Regions from separate parts of the Paenibacillus xanthanilyticus genome, predicted to be linked through region 2. Evidence: riboswitches for the same ligand, from Rfam matches in the RefSeq annotation. Region 2 holds a riboswitch; each other region holds the start of a gene.
What was found. Region 2 has a riboswitch for cyclic di-GMP ahead of ACFSKT_RS28975 (putative bifunctional diguanylate cyclase/phosphodiesterase). Riboswitches for the same ligand answer to the same signal wherever they lie in the genome.
Positions count from the first base shown of each region.

Region 1: another riboswitch for cyclic di-GMP. It lies ahead of ACFSKT_RS15880 (putative bifunctional diguanylate cyclase/phosphodiesterase); the one in region 2 lies ahead of ACFSKT_RS28975 (putative bifunctional diguanylate cyclase/phosphodiesterase).
Region 3: another riboswitch for cyclic di-GMP. It lies ahead of ACFSKT_RS30810 (DUF192 domain-containing protein); the one in region 2 lies ahead of ACFSKT_RS28975 (putative bifunctional diguanylate cyclase/phosphodiesterase).
Region 4: another riboswitch for cyclic di-GMP. It lies ahead of ACFSKT_RS05460 (flagellar assembly protein A); the one in region 2 lies ahead of ACFSKT_RS28975 (putative bifunctional diguanylate cyclase/phosphodiesterase).

Region 1 is NZ_JBHUHA010000001.1:3,697,354-3,702,831, forward strand. Features, by position in the region: gene ACFSKT_RS15870 (sigma-54 interaction domain-containing protein) at 1-1,257, shown strand, start outside; gene ACFSKT_RS15875 (VOC family protein) at 1,333-1,710, opposite strand; cyclic di-GMP riboswitch class I at 2,005-2,086, shown strand; gene ACFSKT_RS15880 (putative bifunctional diguanylate cyclase/phosphodiesterase) at 2,176-4,839, shown strand; gene ACFSKT_RS15885 (ABC transporter substrate-binding protein) at 4,836-5,478, shown strand, end outside.
Region 2 is NZ_JBHUHA010000002.1:2,605,930-2,611,407, reverse strand. Features, by position in the region: gene ACFSKT_RS28980 (MATE family efflux transporter) at 1-1,201, opposite strand, end outside; cyclic di-GMP riboswitch class I at 1,506-1,596, shown strand; gene ACFSKT_RS28975 (putative bifunctional diguanylate cyclase/phosphodiesterase) at 1,741-4,107, shown strand; gene ACFSKT_RS28970 (methyl-accepting chemotaxis protein) at 4,205-5,478, opposite strand, start outside.
Region 3 is NZ_JBHUHA010000002.1:3,034,833-3,040,310, forward strand. Features, by position in the region: gene ACFSKT_RS30805 (carboxypeptidase regulatory-like domain-containing protein) at 1-1,706, shown strand, start outside; cyclic di-GMP riboswitch class I at 2,145-2,234, shown strand; gene ACFSKT_RS30810 (DUF192 domain-containing protein) at 2,291-2,665, shown strand; gene ACFSKT_RS30815 (Flp family type IVb pilin) at 2,718-2,912, shown strand; gene ACFSKT_RS30820 (Flp family type IVb pilin) at 3,035-3,229, shown strand; gene ACFSKT_RS30825 (A24 family peptidase) at 3,314-3,826, shown strand; gene ACFSKT_RS30830 (TadE/TadG family type IV pilus assembly protein) at 3,823-4,203, shown strand; gene ACFSKT_RS30835 (pilus assembly protein TadG-related protein) at 4,214-5,131, shown strand; gene cpaB (Flp pilus assembly protein CpaB) at 5,175-5,478, shown strand, end outside.
Region 4 is NZ_JBHUHA010000001.1:1,331,467-1,336,944, forward strand. Features, by position in the region: gene ACFSKT_RS05460 (flagellar assembly protein A) at 1-1,917, opposite strand, end outside; cyclic di-GMP riboswitch class I at 1,978-2,060, opposite strand; gene ACFSKT_RS05465 (SpoIIE family protein phosphatase) at 2,076-3,209, opposite strand; gene ACFSKT_RS05470 (methyl-accepting chemotaxis protein) at 3,570-5,282, shown strand; gene ACFSKT_RS05475 (response regulator) at 5,358-5,478, opposite strand, start outside.

The DNA.
Region 1 (5,478 bases), on a different contig from region 2:
GGCATCCCGAAGGAAGAGATTCTCGGCCGGCGGATCGGCGAGCATTTCGATCCCGAAGCGCTCATGGTGCTGCGCATTCTCGACGAGGGCCGGATGCTGCGCGGCGCGTACCATCGCCCTCGGCCGGATACGCACGTCCTCATTAACGCTTCTCCCATCTACGACATGAACGGACGCATTATCGCGAGCATCGCGACCGAGCAGGACATTACGCATCTGGTGAAGCTGAACGACGAGCTGACGACCGTGCAGGCCGCGCCGGCCGAGCTGGCCGGCAGCAGCGACGATCCGTTCGCCGGCATCAAGGGCAAGGGCGGCGCGATCAACAAGGCGATCACCCTCGCGCGCAAGGTCGCCGGCGCCTCGGCGCCGTTCCTCCTCGTCGGCGAATCCGGCACGGGCAAGGAGCAGTTCGCGACGGCGATCCATCAGGCGAGTCCGCGCGCCGGCCAGCCGTTCGTCATCGTCAACTGCGGCTCTATCCCGCCCGGCTTGCTCGACATCGAGCTGTTCGGCTATCAAGGCGGCACCTTCTCAGGCCAGGATACCGGCAAAGCGGGCGCGCTCGAAGCCGCCGGAGGCGGAACGCTGTTCCTCAATGAGATCGACAAGCTTCCCGTGGACATTCAGGCGAAGCTCTATCAGGCGATGCAGACCCGGATGGTCACCCGCAGCGGCGCGGAAACGCCCGTCCGCATCGAGGCGCGCGTCGTCGCCGCGACGGATCAGCTGCTGGCCGACATGGTCGCGGCGCGAGCATTCCGGGACGATCTGTACTATGCGTTCAATATCGTCTCGATCGCCATCCCGCCGCTGCGCGAGCGCAAGGAGGACATCCCGTCGCTGGCCCAGCTCTACGTCCGCGATTATGCGCTTCAATACCAGAAGCCGATCCCGGTATTCGATCCGGGCGTCATGGTGGCCCTTATGAGCTATCAGTGGCCGGGCAATCTGCGGGAGCTGCGCAACGTCATCGAGCGGTGCATCATTCTATGCGATGGCGAGCAAATCACGATGGAGCTGCTGCCGGAAGCGCTCCAGCGCGATCAGCTGCAGCGCGATGCCGCCCCGGACGAGGAATCCGGCTTCTACCACGAACGCAAGGCGCTCAAGCCCGCGCTCACGCAAGAGGACGAGATCGCGCTCATCGAGGAGGCGCTCGCCAAGACGTTCGGCAACAAGAGCGCCGCCGCCAAGCTGCTCGGCATCTCGCGCGGGACGCTGTATAATAAGATGAAGGAGTTTCATCTGAGCTAAGCGATATCGGCACGCATGCCAAAAAGAGTCCGGGAAGCATGAATCATGCTTTCCGGACTCTTTTTGCGTACTGCTTTATCGCATCCGCTCCATGAACTCCAGACGGTTGCCGAACGGATCCTGGACGTAAAACCTCCCGACGCCTTCCTCCGCCCGCGCATCGTCGTCCATGACGATTACCCCCCGGCCTTGCAGTTGGGCTTTAAGCTGGTTCAGCCCCCGGACACGGAAAGCCGGATGCGCCTTGGCCGCCGGGACGAAGTCCTTTTGCACGCCGACATGCACCTGATGCGCGCCGCATTGGAACCATGCTCCGCCTCGGGCTCGCAGCGGCTCCGGCTTCGGAATTTCCGGCCACCCGAGCAATCCGCCGAAGAAACGCCGCGCCGCGTCCTCGCAGCCTTCCGGCGCCGCCAACTGCACGTGATCGATACCGTCGAATTGAAATGCCATCCCATTCGCCCCCCATTTTCAGTTTCACTCTACAAAACACAGTTTCATTTCATACTGATTTTACAACGTTATCCAGTAAAAGACCACCCTCTTTCGAACATGGTCCTTTCGGCAGCTTCTCGTTGAGTTCGGCGGTGAACACAAACTTTTTTTTAGGCCGGCAGGAAAAAAGGAAGGTTGCACAGAAATGATAATCTCGAGCAACAATTACCATTGAGTTGCCTTTCCATTTCCACTACAATTGACCTACCAAGTCTTATGACCTACAACCTAGCAGCCTAGTCATTCATGAATCAACATATCGGGCAAACTATGCGAAAGCATAGGACGCAAAGCCACGGATCTGAAATCCAAGTATGATCGCCGGGTTGCTACCATCTCTTGAACGAACTTCGAATCAGGGGAATGCCCATGGCATTTCCCTGATTTTTTTATGTCCAAATTCACCGTGCAGGAGGACCCATCGTGGAGGGACAAGCTCTACTTTCCCATCTCAATGCTCGCAAATGGGCCATTTTCATCGCCGTCGTCCTATTGGCCGTCGCCATCGAGAGCCAGCCGCTTTCCCTCGTCTACGGCATTTCGCTTTCCTTCGGCAGCGTGTTGCTGTTCGCCTCCATCGGCCTGCTTCAGCTCCGCTACGTGGCGCTTGGCGCGCTGACGGTCTATGGCGCCTGCATGCTCGCATTCGGTCACTCCCCCTTCGTGCTCGTTCATCTTGCCGAGCTGCTGGCCGTCGGACTGTTAAGCCGCAACAGCGCCAAGCCCCTTTTCTTCTGGGACGCCTGCTTCTGGGCGGTCATCGCCCTCCCGGCGGCGTTCATCCTGCACGTCACTGATCATCAAACATCCGAAATCGTGCTGGCCCTGCTCGTCGGCGCCGCCAACAGCATGATCAACGCCACGCTGGCCGGCATCGTCGTCAAATATTTGCCGGTCTGGATCCGCATCGCCCCAAGGACGAAGCAGCCGATCCACCTGAAGCAAGCGCTGGCCCACTTCACGCTCTTCATGATCTTCGTTCCCTATCTCATGTACTTGTCCATCGGCAGCGCCAACATTACCGACACGCTGGAACGCAATACGCTTCACCAGTCGGAAGGCACGGCCAGCAGCATCAAGGAAGAGCTGGGCCGCTGGACCGCCGAGGAATACCGCTCCGTGAAGCTCGGGTCGGATATCCAGATCGGCTACTTGCAGAACATGATTAACAAATACACGAGCGAAGGCATGTCGCTCATCACCGTGACCGACAACAAGAACCGGATCATCGCCGATACCCAGGGCTCTCCTTACGGGCTGAAGTTCACCCGGCTTCAAGCCGATGTCAAGAAGCAATTCAACGACCGGTTCTACCTGACCTTGCCGGCCAATGCCCATACGCGTCAAACCTGGCAGGATGCGGGTTATCTGTATATTCAGGAAGTCCCGCAGGCGTCCATGACGATCTACATCGATACGCCGCTCGGTCCGTTCCTCGACTCGATCTACGAGGAATATTTCTACCATTTCCTGAACCTGATGCTGTGCGCGCTCGGGGTCACCCTGCTCGTGCTGCTGTTTGGTCGCATGCTCACCGGCACGATTACGGAGCTAGCAGCCACCACCGCGAACTTGCCCGACCGGCTCAAAAGGATGGAGACGCTCGAATGGCCGACAAGCGGCATTATCGAATTCAACTCGCTCATTCAGAACTTCCAGCATATGTCGCGCGACTTGTTCCGGCTGTTCCAGGAATCGTCGGACGCGAACAGCAAGCTCAAGGACCAGACCGCCAAGCTGATGGTCTCCGAAGAGAAGCTCCAGCATTTGGCGTACTACGACGGTCTGACCGGCTTGCCGAACCGGCTTCACTTCTCCAATCACCTGCTGCGCGTGCTGGAGGAGCATCAACAAAGCGAACGAAGCGCCGGCCAGTCGGTGGCGGTCATGTTCGCGGACTTGAACCGGTTCAAGCAGATCAACGATACGATGGGCCATGCCGCGGGCGACGAGCTGCTGCAGCGGGTGGCCGAGCGGTTCGCCCGCTACGAGTCCGGGCAATGCCGCATTTTCCGCCTCGGCGGCGACGAGTTCGTCGTCGTGCTCGTCTATGAGGACGAGGCGCTGCTGCACGAGACGGCGGACGCGATCTGCCGCACGTTCAACGACGCCATTATGATCGCGGGAACCGAGCTTTACATATCCGTCAGCTTGGGCATCAGCGTCTACCCGCGGGACAGCCGCGATCACGATTCCCTGCTGAAGCATGCGGATATGGCGATGTATCAGGCGAAAGAACAAGGGACCAGCTGCTATCGCTTCTTCGACGACGAGATGAACCGATACCTCGCGGAGAAGATGCAGCTGGAAAACGGTCTGCGGATCGCGATCCGCTCCGGCGAGTTCAAGCTCCATTACCAACCGAAGGTGGCGGTCGCCACCGGGCGAATCAGCGGCGCCGAAGCGCTCATCCGCTGGTATCACCCGAATCTCGGCCTCATCCCGCCGGACCGCTTCATCCCGCTTGCGGAAACCTCCGGCTTGATCGCCGAGATCGACGCCTGGGTCATCCGGGAAGCCTGCCGGCAGAACCGCGTCTGGACGCGGCAGGGCATGCCGCCGCTGCCGGTCGCCGTCAACATCTCCGGCCGCCATTTCGAACAGGGCGAGCTTCCGCAGCTGATTCGGTCGATCGCCGATGAGACGGGGATGGATCTCTCTCTGCTGACGCTCGAGATTACGGAGGGCATCTTCATCCGCAATCCCGACAAAGTCGTCGCGCAGCTCGAGGCGCTCCGGGCGCTCGGCCTTCGCGTCTCCATCGACGATTTCGGCACCGGCTATTCGTCCTTGAACCAGCTGCAGCGTCTGCCCGTCGACGAGGTCAAGCTTGACCGCACGTTCATGAAAGGGATCGTGAACGATCCCAAGAAGTCCCGCATCGTCGGCGCCATCGCCGAGCTGCTGCGCAGTCTGCAGCTGCACGTCGTCGTCGAAGGCATTGAGACCCTGGAGGATTATCGATATATCGAGAAGCTAGAGTGCGAAGAAGCACAGGGCTATTGGCTTAGCCGGCCGCTGCCGGCGGAAGAATTCGCATCCTTCCTGCAAGCCTACGCCAAGGAAGATCGGGAGGAAATATCATGAGAAATCGCAGCATGCGCCGCTTGGGCTTGACGCTGATCACCGCTGTACTCGCCGTCGGGCTGGCCGGCTGCTTCGCCTCCGGCACCGGGACGAAGCAGCTCGGCGCGGAGAACGAATCCACGTCCGCGATGCCGCCTGCGGAAGGCGCGGACAAGACGCAGGAGATTGACCCGAACATCAGCGCGGAGCTGACGCTATGGGTGTACTATAAAGGCTTTGACAAGCTGATCCCGCAGTTCCAGAAGCTGTATCCAAACGTGAAGGTGACGGTGAAGGACTTCCTGTACGCCTCGTACGAGAACGAGTTCCTGCAGGCGCTGGCCGACGGCGACGTGCCGGACGTCATGCTCGTGGACAGCGCGCAGTTCGGCTCCTTCTCCTCGATCAAAGGCGTGGAGAACCTGCTCGATCCGCCATATAACGCCGGTCAATACGAGAAGGATTTCAGCGAAGCGTTATGGCGGAGCAATATGTCGCTGGATCGGAAACGACTCGTCGGCTTCCCGCTCTCCAGCTCGCCGATCGTCACCTACTACCGCAAGGATATCATGGACAAATACGGCTTCCCTTCCGAACCGAAGGCGCTCGGCGATTATATGGCCGACAAGGACAACTGGCTGAACATGGCCAAGACGCTGA
Region 2 (5,478 bases):
AGCTCATGAGCACCATCGAGATAAAGCCCATGTAGACCGTGAACTTCGCGTCGCCGGCCGCGCGCAGCGCGTTGACGAGCACGAGATTGCCGGCGCGGCCGGTCTCCAGCACGATGCTGATGAGAATGACCTGCGCGACGATCGCGACGATGTTCGGATTGTCGGTGAACAGCCCGGCGAGCGGATAACGGAACAGCATGGCCAGCACGTCGACGATGACCGTAATGCCGACGCTCCACGCCACGCTGGAGATAACCCGTCGGAAAGCGATCTCCTTCTGCTTGGCCCCGACGAGTCTGCCGACGATAATCGCGGTGCCCATGCCGATCGCCGCGCTGAACAAATACACGTACTGCGAGATGGAGTTCGCGTAGTTGCGAGCCGCGAGCGCCTCCGAGCCGAGGAAAGTGACATAATAAAGAAAGACCGTTTGGCAGGCATGGTAGGTGACCTGCTCAAGCGCGGACGGTATGCCGATCCGCAGGATTTTCTGAATATATTCCTTCGTGAATGTCAGATAATAACGGAAGGCGATGCGCACTTCCATGACACGGTAAAGCAGCCAGAGGAACACAAGAAACGCGACGCCGCGGCTAATGACGGTCGACACGGCCGCGCCGGCCACGCCCATCTCCGGGAAGCCGAGATTGCCGAAAATCAGCGCATAGTTCAGCCCGATATGAAGCACGTTCATGCCGAGCGCGACATACATCGATTCTTTCGTAAAGCCGTAGGTGCGGATGAGGCTCGCGAACACGTTGATTAGCGCTTGAATGAAGAGGAAGCCGCCCACGATGCTCATATACGTCTTGGCATAGGCGAGCACTTCGCCGTGCAGGTTCATTTCCCCGAGAATCATATTGCCGAAGATGAACAGCGCGCCGCTGACGACCAGGCCGAGAAGCAGGTTAAGCGTGACGGCGAGCCCGGCGATCTTCGACGCTTCGAGCATCCGCTTCGCCCCGATGTACTGGGCCACGACGATGGCCGCCCCGTTACTGATCACTTCCATAATAAGAATACAAATAAATAAGTATTGGTTGACGACGCCGACCGCGGAGACCGCATCGTCGGATACGCGGCTGAGCATGTAGATATCGGCCGTACCCATCAGCATGAACAGGAAAACTTCTAAGAAAATCGGCCATGTTAATTTATAAAGGCTAAGGCCTTTGGCGTCACCCGTAGATGCGCTTGACAACGTATACCACCTGCGCTTTCGTTCCTTTTATGCAATGGGGCTATCGTAACATAGACCTATTAGCTTTGCATCAACTACATGTTAAAAATAAGTGAGCAGCTTTCAATTTTTTAATGGAAGCGGAACCATATGCAATAAAGCGGATATCCCTTGCAAAGCCTACGCAGCACGACGATCAGGCGACTTGGAAGGGGTGATTTGGATCTTTCGCACAAATGCAGCCAAATGGTGGGAAGGCCCGTTTGAGCGGGGGACAAGGGTAGACGAGGTTAGGAGGATCGGCCTATAATAGGACTAAACAACATGATGTTCAGGGCAAACCGCTCCGAAAGGACGGGACGCAAAACTATAGGGGCTTACCGGAGCTTGTCTCCCGTTGCCAGCCAGCTGCCGCGCAAGGAGAACCCGCGGAGGTTCTTTTTTTTATCCCTCGGCATTTCGTCCCTTACCATGAAAGCGTTTGTCCCCCGATTCCATAGAAGCAAGCCGGTATTGGCATCATAACTTCTTAGACTATCAACGACGTGGAGCTGACTCCGATGCAATTATGGATTGTTTCCATTCTACTCCTTCTCCTTCCAAGCTATCTGCTGTTCTATATGGGGGCCGAAATTTATTGGCGCAACCCTCGGCATCGGCTGCACCAGCTGACCATGGCGCTCATGTTCTCGCTGGGGCTGATGCTCGTCCTGCAGTTCGCCATTTATCACTTTATTCCGTTGTCGGCCAGCGAAATGGCGGCCCGGCTGCGGTTCACGATGGCCTTCCTGACGATGGGCCTCGCGCTGCTGTTCTTTCGCCATCTGACCGGGGGCAACCAGACGACGAGAATCGGCCTGGCGCTCGCCCTGATGCCGTTTCTTTGCGCGGCGCTCTCGTTCCTTCCCCTATTCGCCAACGACGTCCGTCTCGAGGTGCACGACGGGCACCGGTACGATTCGTTCGGTCCCGTCTACGGGCTGCTTCTTGGTGCGGGGCTCGCGTATACGTTCTTGGGCGTCGTATTCATGCTTATTCACAAAATCTTGTATGCCGTTTATCGCAATACGACGGAGATGAAGCGGTTCAGCGCGATTCTGTGGGGAACGGTTTGCACTGTGCTCGCGGTGATTGTGGCCGTGGGCATCAACTTCGTGCTCGTCTCTAGAGGCGTATACACGTTCAATTTCCTCCCGACCTCATGCGTCGTGATCTGGGCGTTCGCGCTTCGTTACGCCATGGTCAATCACGACTTTCTGGCCGCGACCGGTAGAAGGTACGAGCTGCTCTTCAAGCTGTCGCATCACGGCATCGTGCTGCTGGACAGCCAGTGCCGCATCGTGGAGGCGAACGCCTCGTTCCATAAGCTGGTCGGCCTTAGTCCGGAAGGCAGCCTGCACGGACGCCGGTTCTCGGGCTTGCTGCGTGCCAGCGAACGGGAGGCCTTCGAGGCCGACTACCGGCAGGCCAGCGAGACGCTGACGCCGCTGCACCGGGAGCTGGTGTTGATCGGAGCCTACGGCCAGACGCACCTCGTGGAGGCGCATAGCGATTATATCGAGATCGAAGGCAGTCTGTATTCGTTCCTGCTTGCGCGCGATATGACCCGTCAGAAGGAGGACGAGGCACGGCTCGCCCAGCTCGCCTATGAAGACGAGCTTACGGGACTGGGCAATCGCCGGCATTTCTCGGACCGCATTCGGCAGGATCTGGCCAGCGGGCTGGAGCTTGGCGTCATGCTGCTCGATCTGGATCAATTCAAATGGGTCAACGACACGCTCGGCCACTCGGCGGGCGACGCGATGCTGCAGCAGGTGGCGGGCAAGCTTCGGGCCGCCTCCGGAGGCTTCGTGGCCCGGCTCGGCGGCGACGAGTTCGGCGTGCTGGTCCGCGGCGGGCGGGACGAGGTGTTACGCCATGCGGAGGCGCTGATCGCCGCCATGAAGGAGCCCGTCATGCTGGGCGGCAAGCCGTATGCGATTACCGCGAGCATCGGCATTAGCTTGGCGCCGGATGACGGCCGCGACAACGAGACGCTGCTGCGGAGCGCCGACACGGCGATGTACGTGGCCAAGAACGGCGGACGCAACCAATATCAGCTGTTCCAGCCGCAATTGAAGACGAACGCCGACAACTATATGACGCTCGTCAGCGGCTTGTCCTCCGCGCTTGGGCGGGGAGAGCTGCAGTTGCACTTCCAGCCGCAGATCGATCTGCCTGCCGGCGGCGTATACGGCGCCGAAGCGCTGCTGCGCTGGCATTCGCCGGAGCTCGGCGCGGTGCCGCCGGACGTGTTCATTCCGGTCGCCGAAGCGAACGGGCTCATCGTGCCGATCGGCCGATGGGTGCTCGAGGAAGCCATCAAGCAGGCGAAGCATTGGGTTGATCGGGGCTGCCAAGAATTCGTCGTCTCCGTCAATCTCTCCGCGATCCAGCTGCGGGATGCAGAGCTGGCCGAACAAGTGGCGGGGCTGCTGGATCGATACGGCTTGCCGTCTCATAATCTTTGCCTGGAGATCACGGAGAGCACGGCGATCGCCGACGTGGAGACGTCGTATCAAATTTGCAAGGCGCTGGGCGAGATGGGCGTGAAGCTGGCCATCGATGATTTCGGCACAGGCTATTCGTCGCTGGCGGTGCTCGGCCGATTCCCGTTCGACTTCATCAAGATCGACCGCTCGCTCGTCCGGGATATCGCCACGAACAAGAAGGATCTGGCCGTTATACGTTCCGTCGTCGCGCTTGCGCGCGATCTGGGGCTGCAGGTCGTCGCCGAAGGCGTCGAGACGGCGGAGCAGCACGAGATGCTCCGCGGGCTGGGCTGCCATGAGGGACAAGGCTATCTGTACGGAAGGCCGATGAGCCGAGATGACATGGACGCCTACTTGCAACGCAAAGGATGCTGCGGACAGCTCGGGACGGCTTAAGCCCGAACGGCCGGCCCGCCAATAGCTGGAGAACGCAAACAAGAGGCTGCCGGATGGCAGCCTCTTGTTGTTGGAGCTATATTCGGAGCGGGGGCGGTTAGGATTTGTCGCCCTTGTCCGCCTGGTACAGGCTCATCAAATGCTGCACCTCGCCGCGGCTCTCGCGGATATCGGCCGTGATGTCCTGCTGGTTCGCGCTTTGCTCGCCGACCGTCGCCGACAATTGATCGAGCGTCGCCGACAGCTCTTCGATGAAAGCCGCGAAATCGGCGGTGGCCGTCTTCACATGGGCCGATTTCGAGCCGATGGACTTGGTCTGCTCGTGATTGTGCTTGATGGTCTCCGTTAAGATGCCGATGGCCGCTTCGATCGTGCGGAACGTGCCGCGCGTCTGATCGGTCATGTCGACCGATTGGGTCATCTGCTCCACGTTGCGCGACATCAGCTCCTGAACGGAGCGCGTGTCGAGCTGGATTTTGCCGATCTTGCTCATCATCTCGTCCGCAAGCGCCGTGCTCTGCGCGGCGAGCGAACGAACCTCCTGGGCCACGATCGCGAAGCCGCGCCCGGCTTCGCCCGCGCGCGCCGCCTCGATGCTGGCGTTGAGCGAGAGGATGTTCGTCTGGGCGGAGATGTCGTTGATGGAGCGGACCGAATGCGTCACTTCCGCGATGCTGGCCTGCAGATTCGCCATCTCTTGGTGCATGACCTCGAACGAACCGCTGAACTGCTGCATCGCGCGGGATAGCGCCTCGACGCGCTCGGAGCCGTCCTGGCTCGCCTGCTCGGACTCGGCGGCCTTCTGCTCCAGCGTGTCCGACTGTTCCACCATCCGGGCGACCATCCGGTTCGTCTGCTCGAGCTCTTCGGTGATGTCGCTGATCGTCTGCGCCTGCACGGTCACCCCGGAGGCGATTTCTTGGAAGCCTTGATTGATTTCTTTCATCGATTCGGCGTTTGTGGCGTTCTTATTGAAAATACGCTCGATGTTCCCGGACAACGTCGCCGAAGAGGCGCGCAGCTGTTGCTCGCGTTCTTGCTCGAGACGAAGCAGCTCTTCCGTCGCGGAACGGCTCTCGTCGATGTCGGCGAACATCTGGGAAGCGATCTTCTCCTTCAGGAACAAGATGACGGTGACGACCGTGTACGTCATCAGGTGGATGATGACCGTCCTTGCGGAGCCGTCGAGCATCGGGTCGCCTTGGTGGTACCAGAAGAAAGCGCCGTAGATCAGGAAGCCGGTCCCGAAGTAGGCAAGCATGATGCCTCGGCGCAAATAAATCGATCCGGTCGCGACCAGCATGTACAGCATCATCAGGTTGGACATGGCGGCGCTGCGGAACAAGAAGACGACCACGACGGCGGCCATCA
Region 3 (5,478 bases), 430 kb from region 2:
ACGTCGACGGGTCGTACCGTTTCTTTCAAGTCGCGCCGGGCAACTACATCGTCAACGCGACTGCCGACGGCTTTGTCGCCCAATCGCAGCAGGTGCCGGTTGCCGCGAGCCAAACGGCGACCGCCAACTTCAATCTTCAATCGCAGCCGGCCGTGCTGAGCGGGATCGTGCGAAGCGAAGCGACCGGAGCCGCCCTAGGCGGCAGCACGGTTATTGTGCGCGATTTGAACGATCTGGTTGTGGCGACGGGGATTGCCGATGAGAACGGCGCTTTCGCACTTGATAATCTGCCGGCCGGCACCTTCGTCGCCGCCGTATCCGCAGCCGGGTTCGGAACCGGCGCATCGGTCGTCAACTTGAACCGCGGCCAGTCGACGAGCGCCGTGCTGCAGTTGGTCCCGAATCCGGGATCGCTGGCCGGCTACGTCACCGATCTGGACACGAGCGCTGCCGTGGAAGGAGCCGTCGTGACGGTCAGGAGAGATGATACGGATGCCGTCGTGGCTACCGCGCTGACGGATAATCGCGGCGCGTATCTCATTCAAGATTTGGGGGCGGGTCGCTATACCGTAACGGCAGAGGCTTCTGGCTTCTTCACGCAGATTCTGTCCGAGGCAGTCGCGCCGGATCTACAGACGCCGCTCAGTTTCGTGCTTTCCCGCAATCCCGCGACCATCCAGGGGAATGTGGCGAACGCCGCGACCGGGCAGCCGATCGCGGGCGCCGCAATCGAGATTCGGCTGTTCAATACGTTCGGCGAGGCGGTGGCCTCCTCCCTGACGGACGCGCAAGGCAACTATACGATTAATCGGGTACCGGCCTCCAACTATACCGTCATTGCGAGTCAGCCCAATTTTGGGACGGAGGAAACGTCGGCGCACGTCGGACCGGGTCAGACGACTACGTTGAATTTTGCGCTCACGCCGAATCCCGCTTCCCTGTCCGGCACGATCGTCCAGCAATCGAACGGCTTGCCGATTGCCGGCGCGACAATCGACGTTATCGACGCGTTCACGGGCATCGTGGTGCGCAGCGGTCTCTCGGACGCCCGAGGCGTTTACCTTATCGGCGGTTTGCGGGCCGACGACTACATCGTGCGGACGTCGCAATCCGGTTTTCAAAGCGAGTCGAACGCAATAACGCTTCAACCGGGAAGCGCGCGCGTGTTGAATGTCAGCCTTCGCGCCAACCCGACGACCATCGTCGGCGCCGTGACGAACACGGCGCAGAATGTGATGAACGGGGCAGTCGTACAGGTGCTGAACGCCAATAATGAAGTACTCGCCGTGACGGTAACCAACCCGGAAGGCCGATTCGCGGTGAGCGGATTGCCGAGCGAGACGCTCGTCATTACGACAAGCTCGCTCATGCTTGGATCGGCTGTCGTGGTGTTCGATCCGCGTATGGGCGGGGAAGTTCGCATCAGCATGCCCGAGGAGATGGGCGACTTGCGCGGCACGGTGCGCGACGAGAGGCTGCGCCCGCTCTATAAAGCGCTCGTGGAAGTATTCGACCGGAATCGGCGGCTCGTACGCGCGGTCATTACGAACACGGCCGGTCAGTATTACATCGGCAATCTGGCTGCCGGTATCTACGATGTGCAGTTCACCTATCCGGACAAACGTCCGCTCACGAAAAGCGCCCTTATTTTCAATGGTCAAGTGACAGTATTGGACGCGATTTTGCAAGACGATGACGAGGAATAGCCGGCTGAGCCCGGAACCAGATCAAGGGGTGTCCCGCAGCCGTCCGCAGGTGACGGGGGGCGCCCTTTTTCCGTGAAAATATCACATGCTCTGCTTCATAAACGCTTTAATTAATCGCCGCTATTTACGCATGACATTCATGCGGCGGCAGCGCATCTAACAGCCAGGAGAACAGACCTTTGGTCGCATGAATAATCGGATCACGTTGATTGGTTAATGTTACCTAGTTCCTTTAGGGTTGTTTCATTGTCTGATAGGGAGAAAAGAATCATTACTAATCAACATTTAGTCTATTAAGACTACTATTTCGAGGGAATTTGGACCTTATCCGGATAATCTAAAAATAGGGGATTTTGTCGGATTACGGAGTATAGGACCTCGGGGTAAGATGTGATCAAGATATCGGAACGGCGAACAAGCAAGACGAACTTCGCTGGATCTCGATAAAGGCAAAACCGGCGAAAGCCGGCGACGCAAAGCTACAGGGGCTAAGCCGCGGAAGACGCGGGATGCCAGCCAGCTGCCGAAAGATGCAGGGGAGTTCTTTTTTCGAACCCTCCTTTCGGGCCTAAAGGTGGGCTATTTTGCATACGCAAAAGGAGGTGGCGACCCGGATGAAGCTGGTCATTCGGGAGAGCGGGGAACGGCTTGGCGACCAAATTGAATGCGCTTACACGTTTTGGCGGAGACTGCGAGGCCTCGTAGGAAGGCAATCTCTCCCAAGCGGCAGCGGCCTTCATATTCAGCCGTGCAAGTCAGTCCACATGTTCTTTATGAACTACGACCTGGACGTGCTTCATCTGGACAAGGCAGGCGTCGTCGTCGGCATGGAGCATCGGCTCCGGCCGGGGAGGGTCGGTGCGGCGTTCGCGGGAACCCGCTCCGTCGTGGAGCTTCCGGCAGGCACGTTGGCAGCCGCGAAGGTCGAGCTGGGACAGACCGCGATTTTGGAACCTTAACGAGCAGTAAACTGAATTTTGATCGACACCACAAATTTAGGAGGCTAACAACATGATGAACAGCATTCGCCGCTTCTGGAACGACGAGCAAGGCCAAGGGATGACGGAGTACGGATTGGTTCTAGGTCTGATCGCGGTCGCGGTCGTCACGGCGCTGATCGCGCTGCGCGGCCACATTATCGACCTGTTCGACAATGCGGAAGACACGATTAACACGGGCGTTACGGAGATGGGCGGCACGCCTTAATTTTTGGTCGATCCTTGGTACGATCGGATATAGGATGACAAGCAGACGGACGAAGAAAGCACGGAAGCCGTTGTTTTGAACCGCAACCACGAGACAACAACCATTCTTAGGAGGCTAACAACATGATGAACAGCATTCGCCGCTTCTGGAACGATGAGCAAGGTCAAGGGATGACGGAGTACGGATTGGTGCTCGGGCTAATCGCGGTGGCGGTCGTGACGGCGCTCATCACACTGCGCGGTCATATTATCGACCTGTTCGACAACGCGGAGGATACGGTCAACACCGGCGTGACGGAAATGGGCGGAACGCCTTAAGCTTCCTTGCCTAAGGGCCGTGCGTCAACTAGTGGCGTGCGGCCTTTCCTTTTGGACGAAACCAGTTGAGAGGTGGACGCGAAGATGTGGGCAAACGCGATTATGCTGCTCGTGCTGGCGCTATGCGTCGTCACCGATGTGCGCAGCCGCAAAATTTATAACAACGTCATCGCTCCGGCGCTGGTGCTGGCGGTCGTATATCATGCCGCGACGGACGGCTGGAGCGGATTGCTTCATATGCTGATCGGGCTTGGCGCGGGGTTCGCGATTCTGCTCATCCCTTATCTTCTCGGCGGCATGGGAGCGGGCGACGTCAAGCTGCTTGCGCTCGTCGGGGCGTTGAAAGGAGCGGGCTTCGTGATGGCCGCATCGGTCTACATGGCGCTGTTCGGGGCTGTCATGGCGCTTGCGATCGTGTTGTTCAAGAACGGTTTTCGGGCGCGAATCCGTTACATGCAGTACGTTTTGGTATGCATCCGGTACCGGCTGAAGCTGCCGCTGCAAGGACACTTCGTCTCCGGCACGTACCCATACGGGGTGGCGATCGCGGCCGGATGCGTACTCGGTTTTATGATGGAAGGATGGGGAGCGGGATGATACGGGACGAGCGCGGCCAGTCGCTAGTCGAGTTTGCGCTTTTGCTGCCGCTGCTGATGCTGCTTCTATGCGGAATCGCGGACTTGGGCAGGCTGCTCTTCGCTTACTCCAGTTTGCAAATGACCGTGCAGGAGACGGCTCGCCTCGGCGGACTGGGCAGAAGCGACGGCGACATGACGGCCTATGCCAAAGCACATCTTCGGGTAGGGGACCCGGCAAGCATGACGGTGACGATTACGCCGAGTCAGTCTACCCGGGCATCCGGGGAGAACGTGACGGTGACGCTGCGCTATTCGCTTCCGCTGATGACGCCCGTCATGACGCGGGTCATTCCGGCCCCGGTTCTTTCAGCCCATTCCACCATTCGGGTGGAGTAGGAGGTTCACGATGAAAACGGATTTTGGCGCTTTTATAAAGGAAGAACGCGGCAGCACGATCGTCTGGGCCGGCTTATCGATGATGTTTTTGCTCACGATTGCCGGGCTTGTCGTGGATGGCGGGATCATGTACGCGACGAAGAGTCATTTGCAGAAAACCGCCAATGCAGCCGCGTTGTCGGGCGCGCAGGAACTAACCGGACAGGTTGGAGCCGCGGAGGCGGTGATCGGATCGATTCTGGCCGCGCACGGGGAACAGAGCAGCTTGACCGGCACCGAGATCGCGCCGATGTCCACGGTGCGCGTGAAGTTGGAGAAGAAGATCGGACTCGGCTTCGCCAGACTGCTCGGCAAAGATACCGCAACCGTCTCGGCGGAAGCGGCGGCGCGGATTGCGCCGATGGGCAGGGCCGCCGGCGTAGCGCCGCTCGGCATCGATGAATCGATTCCGCTGGAGTACTTGAAGCCGTACAAGCTCAAGGTGGACAACTCCGGGGTGGAAGCGGGCTACTTCGGCATTCTGGCGCTCGGCGGGCCGGGCGCAACGACGTACGAGAGCAATCTGAAGTTCGGGTATCCGAGCGAGATCGAAGCGGGCGATATCATTGACACCCAGACCGGGAACGTGGCGGGCAAGACGCGCGACAGCATCAATTTGCGCATCGACCAGGACCCGTATCCGGTCGGGGAGTATTGGCATCGGGACTCTTCCCGAGTCATATTGATTCCGGTTTACAAGCCACATGAATTTTCGTCGAATCAACTGAAATCGATCGAGGTTCGAGGATTCGCGTATTTCTACATTCTCGAACCGATGTCGAGCAAGGATACGTCCATCACGGGCATGTTCATTGAGCGGGCCGGTACCGGTTATGCCGCGCCGGACATCGCGAGTAAAGGCGCTTACGCGATTCGGTTGATTGAATAGCGTTACAGGACATCAAGATGACAGCGGAGGACGGGGGACGCGCATGAGATCGAAAATCATATTAGTGGCCGCAGTCCTGATGGGCTTGGCGACGACGGCGCTTTTCTTTACTTATATGAAGAAAGTGGACGAGCGGGCGGAGTCGGGCAAAGCGATGATTCGCGTGTTGGCGGCAAAGCAGGCGTTGGCGGAGAATACCCAGTTGTCCGGCGGCATGCTGCAGCTCGTCGAGGTGCCGGCTACGGCCATCAACGGGACGGCGCTGCGGGATCCGGCGGCGGCCGCGGGCAAAGTGACGGCGTCGGCGCTGGTGCCGGGCGAGGTGATCCTCCCCCACCATCTGCAGG
Region 4 (5,478 bases), on a different contig from region 2:
GACTTCCGCCGCGCGAACGCCGTTCTTCGCAAAATACTCGCCGCCGCGCAGAAACCCTTTCACCACGAGCAGTCCGCTGCTGTAGATGGTCGTATTGTAGCAGCCTTGAAGCGCATTGATGTCGCCCTCGCAATAAATCGTGCTGTTCTGGGCATACGCGAATTGGCAGAGCAGCGATTGTTCCTGGGACGGCTGGGCCTTCGACATCCAAAATTCCGTCTTCTCGATAAAACCGTCCAAGTCTTTCAATTCTTTGATCGTGCTCGACACTGGATTCAAAAAGGCTTTTCTTAGATATCCGGCGTATTCGGTCCACTCGGGATCAATCTCCGCCGTCGCGTCCATGACCATCTTGGTCAAATCCACGATCGTTTCGCGAAGCAATTTGAATTTACCTTGCAGCAGTACCTTGATGAGCGGCCCAAGCCCTTTCTCGTTATAATCGGTCGCCTTGAATGCGCTGGCATTGTTCACTTGCACGACCGCATTGCGCAAAAACTTCGCTTTTTCGTGAATGTCAAGTAGCAGCGGGTACGCTTCCGCCGTGAACATGCTGCCTTTGCCTGCAACAACATCGCTGCCGATCACGTTGGCATGTATGATCAAGGAATGGCCTGTCTTAATCCGAGCAATGTTCACGTTCCCGCGTACCATGACGCTGCCCTCTGCCTCCACGGTCATCCCGTCTTGGACGGTTCCCAAAATATCGACGTCGCCTTGAAAGCGGATATTGCCCGAGGCAATGTCTACATCAGCGCCATGCACCAGTTTGGGGACGATGGAGAGTTCGGCGTGAACGCCTTTCTGCACAAGATTCGGCCGTCCGGATTGAATGGACAACACCTTCGTTGGGTCGTCCAGCAGGGTGACGCCCTCGCCCAACTTCAATTGCAGCTCGTGCACCGGTTCCGGCTCCACGCGCCTACCCATGACATCGAGTCCAGGCTTCCCGGGCTCGGGCGGCATAATTAGCCCAATGACCCTGCCTTCCGTTACGGATGGGAACTCTTTGATTTCGCGGTAATCGATCGTGCCGTCCGGACGCGTCTTCGGCATGATGGCCTGATTCTCGTTCGTCTCGAACAAGGGCTTCAAATAACCGTTTTTGCCCGGGACCGGCTCCTGCCCAATCGCGATCTCGAAACTGCCGCGGACGACGCTTTTGCACGCCATGGCGATATTCTCGGATAGAATGCCGACCGTTACGCCCCGCGCTTTGAGTTCGTTCAAGACATCCTGCATGTTAATGGCGAGCGGCTGTTTATCTTCGGCGGCGAGAAGTGTCAGATGCGAGGTCGGGGCCTGATCTTTGAGCGTGCGAGTGATGCGAAAACCGGGCTCTACGTTCAGGCGAGCCTTCATGTTCCGGTCGTCAATTTCGATTGACCAGACGGGGCGTTGATCCTCATTGATCAGTTCCACGCGAAAGACGTCTCGCTCCACGATCGTCGTCGTTTGCTCGACCAGGTTCCCATTCTTGTACAGCTTCCCCTCTTTCATAGGGCTTATTAACGGAAATTGGTCGGGCGCGTCCAGGGTGCCGATGATGCCATTTTCAATCCACGCTTTGCCTGAATAGGCCTTCGAACGGGAACTGTGCGCCTCGGTAGCCTTCGTATGATTCGGTTGTTTCGATTGATCCGCTTGATCCGCTTGAGTGCCGGATAACTCCTCCGATATGTATTCTTCCAGCGCTACGGACATCGGGGAGCGGCTCTCCTCCTTGGAGATCTCGGTCTTTCGGGTCACGCGGACGACCGCTTTTTTGGCCATGAGTCCCAGAACGCCGCGCGTTTCCGACTCCAATATTTCAATATGAACGTGATCTTTCGTTGTGCCGAGCAGCGTTAATGCCGTTTCCACCGCATGCTGAACCGTTTTGCCTCTCGATATGACGCTTGCTTCCACTGCAATCACCGTCCTTATTCGCCTGTAAAAAAGGAAGGGACCGCCAGAATGGCAGTCTCTCCGGCCCCATTCGGTAACCCGGCTGCCGACGTAATGACGTAGGCCCGCCGCTTTGCGTCCCCGACTTTCGTACGAGTTTGCCTTTATCATGATGTATCTGCCAATATCTAGGATAAGAGGATCGATATGATACAGATATCGTCGCTTCGGTTTTGCTTGATTACGGCCACTTCTTCCAAGAACGATTCATTCGACTGGCCGCGCAGCAAAGAGACATAGTCGGACAGCTTATTAATGCTGACCGATACCGGCACGCCCGGCGTCTCCACGAGCCCATCCGTATATAGAATGATCCGCGTTTGGTTCTCATAGTGAAGCATTCCCGTTTTGACGGGCGGATTCTTCTTCACGCCGATCGGAACCGTCGTCGTGGTTAACCGGTCGATGACCTTGTCATTGGACAGCACAAGACCCGGCGGATGACCCGCGTTGAAATAATGAATCATTTTCGTTTTCACGTCGACGAGCAGATAGAGGGCCGTAAAATAAATCAGCTTCTTGCCGCCGCCGAACAACTGCACCATTTGCTCGTTTAATTCCGTAAAGACGCGTTCAGGCTCGACTTCTTGCCTAATCGTCCGCTCGAGCAATGACCGAACCGACATCGTGATGAGCGCCGATGACAAACCATGACCGGACACATCAAGCACCAATATGGCGTATTGATCCTCCGAGACCTGAGCCCAGTAGAACATATCGCCCGAAACTTCGTCGGACTCAAGATATTTGCCATGAATTTGGATGTTGCCGTCGACAATCGGTTGACTCAAGACGCTTTTTTGAACCTGCTTGGCCAACTGAAGCTCCCTGCGAATTTTGATCTCTCTGGCAATCCGGGCATTCATCTCTCTCTTCAGACTCAGCGCGGATTTGACCCGAGCCAGCAGTTCGTACTGCTCAAAGTCTTTTTGGATGAAATCCATTCCCCCCGCCAAAAACGCATCCATAATTTGGCTTTTGCTGGCCGTAATGAAAATGATGGGCGTGTCCTTATACGTATCGTGTTTCTTAATGATTTTACACGCTTCGATTCCGTCCATGCCGGGCATGACAATGTCCAGCAGGATTAAATTGATCTGCACCGTGGTTTTCTTGGGACGTTCCTCGTCATGGATACCCAAAAACATAAAGGCTTCATCAGCGGAGCTAGCCGTGTGAACATTTGCGTAACCTTCTCGTACTAAGACATCCCGGAACAAATGCTGCATCATCGGCGAATCGTCAACGATCAGAATACCCATGAGCCCCTCCCCTCTTGGCGCAATTACCTCACTTCGACATAACCCGACAATTTGACCGTATTATCCTTTATTTTGACCTCATCCGTTAAAAATAAGCCCTATCAAAAGGCCAAGCAGCTGGAGCTGTCCTTGTACGTCAAGGAATCGAACACATCCGGATTGCCGATCATCTCGCCCAATCCTACACTGGCGGCGTAAAGCCGTTATCGTCACCGCCCTTTCACCTTGTTAGCGGTCCGCAAAGGGAGCAATTCCCCTCCTATTACCTATTATCTTCGCGCCTCACCTGACGATAAATAGAGCATATACAGGACGTAAGTTATCCGTTGCGTTCTCATCTATATCGAAGGGGATAGCGAAATGAAACTTCTACGAAACCTCAGCATATCGAAAAAACTGACACTTCTGATCTTCGTAAGCGCGGTAGGACTCGGGTCGGTCGGCACACTGGGCATCAATTATATGAGAGACATTGCCCAAAACTCGGAGCATATGTACGAGCACAATTTGATCCCGCTGAATACCATCATGCAGATTCGGGTCAACGCCAGAGCAAGCGACGCGTACACGCTTGAGCTGCTGACGACAGAGGACCCCGCTCGCAATCAGGAGCTCATCGACGAAATCGCCTCCGCTTGGGAAGAGATCGATGCGATGATCGACGAACTCGCCAGCAGCGAACTTACGGCTGAAGAGAACAAACTGCTGACGCAATACCGGGAGCATGCCGCGAATTTGGCGAAGGCCCGCAGCGAAGTGATCCAGTTGGCCGCAGCCAATAAGAACGCCGAAGCGTACGCGCATTATCACGAGAACGTGGAAGCGATGCGCAAGCTGGTGAACGACACGCTGAAAGCGCTGCAGAAGTACAACGTCGAAAATGCCGGCATCATTAACGAAACCAACCAGCAAGATGTAAAAGACGTCACGGTGTTCGTCTCCTCCGTCGTCGCTGCCGCGCTTCTCGCTCTCGTGGCGCTCAGCCTCGTGATCTCGCGCATGATCGTCAAGCCGGTTAAGGAAGTCAAGCGATTGCTGACCGAAGCGGAACAAGGCGATTTCACCGTGAAAGGCAGCTATATTTCGAAGGATGAAATCGGCCAGCTCGTCGCATCCCTGAACAGTATGACGGCGAATCTCCAGACGGTGTTCGGCTCTGTCCACGAGTCGACCTTCCAAGTCGCCGCGTCAGCCGAAGAGCTGAGCGCCAGCGCCGTGCAGAGCAGCAAGGCGAGCGAACACGTCACGCTCACGGTGCAGGAGCTCGCGGTCGGGACGGATAAGCAAGCGCAGCTGGTATCCGATAGCACGAACGCGATATCCGACATGGCCGGCTATACGCAATCGATCGCCGACTCGACGGACCGGATGAAGCAGGACGCCCTGCACGCGTCGGCCGTGTCGTCCGAGGGCAACCAAGCGATCAGCGAAGTGGGTACGCAGATGAACTCCATCTACGCCAACGTGAGCAGCTTGTTCGACGCGGTAAAAAGCTTGAACGAGCGCTCGAACGAAATCGAGCAGATCACGAATGTCATCTCCGGCATCTCGGCACAGACCAACCTGCTCGCCTTGAATGCGGCGATCGAAGCCGCGCGCGCGGGCGAACACGGCAAAGGATTCGCCGTCGTCGCGGGCGAAGTGCGCAAGCTCGCCGAACAGTCCAATCAATCGACAGACCAAATCTCGCAGCTCATTCAACTGATTCAGCAGGATACGGAGACGACGCTGCGGACGATGGAGAAAGCGGCGCAAGAGGTGAACAGCGGCTTGACGGTCGTGAATCATGCAGGCGGCTCGTTCCAAAAAATCGAGCAGGCGGTCAGCAGCGTCGTCGCGCAAATCGAAGACATTTCCGCGGATCTGCGGAAGCTGGCCGACGGAACGGCGAACGTGAACGCCTCGATCCGGGACGTTCACGCGGTCGCGAGCGACTCGGCATCGATGACGCAGAACATCTCGGCCGCGACGGAAGAGCAGCTTGCCTCCATGGAAGAGATCTCGTCTTCCTCCCAAGCGCTTGCCAGCTTGGCGGACGATCTGCAGCGCATCATCAAGCAATTTAAAATCTGACTACAATAAATAACAATAGGGTATCCTCGTCATCTAATGACGAGCGATACCCTATTGTTGCATTTTGCGATTCCCTTATTTTCCGACCCCCGCGACCGAGCTCTTCCGATACTGGTTGGGGGATACGCCCACCGCCTTCTTGAACGCCGTGCTGAAGTAATGCTGGGTCTCGTAGCCGATGCGCTCCGCAATCTCG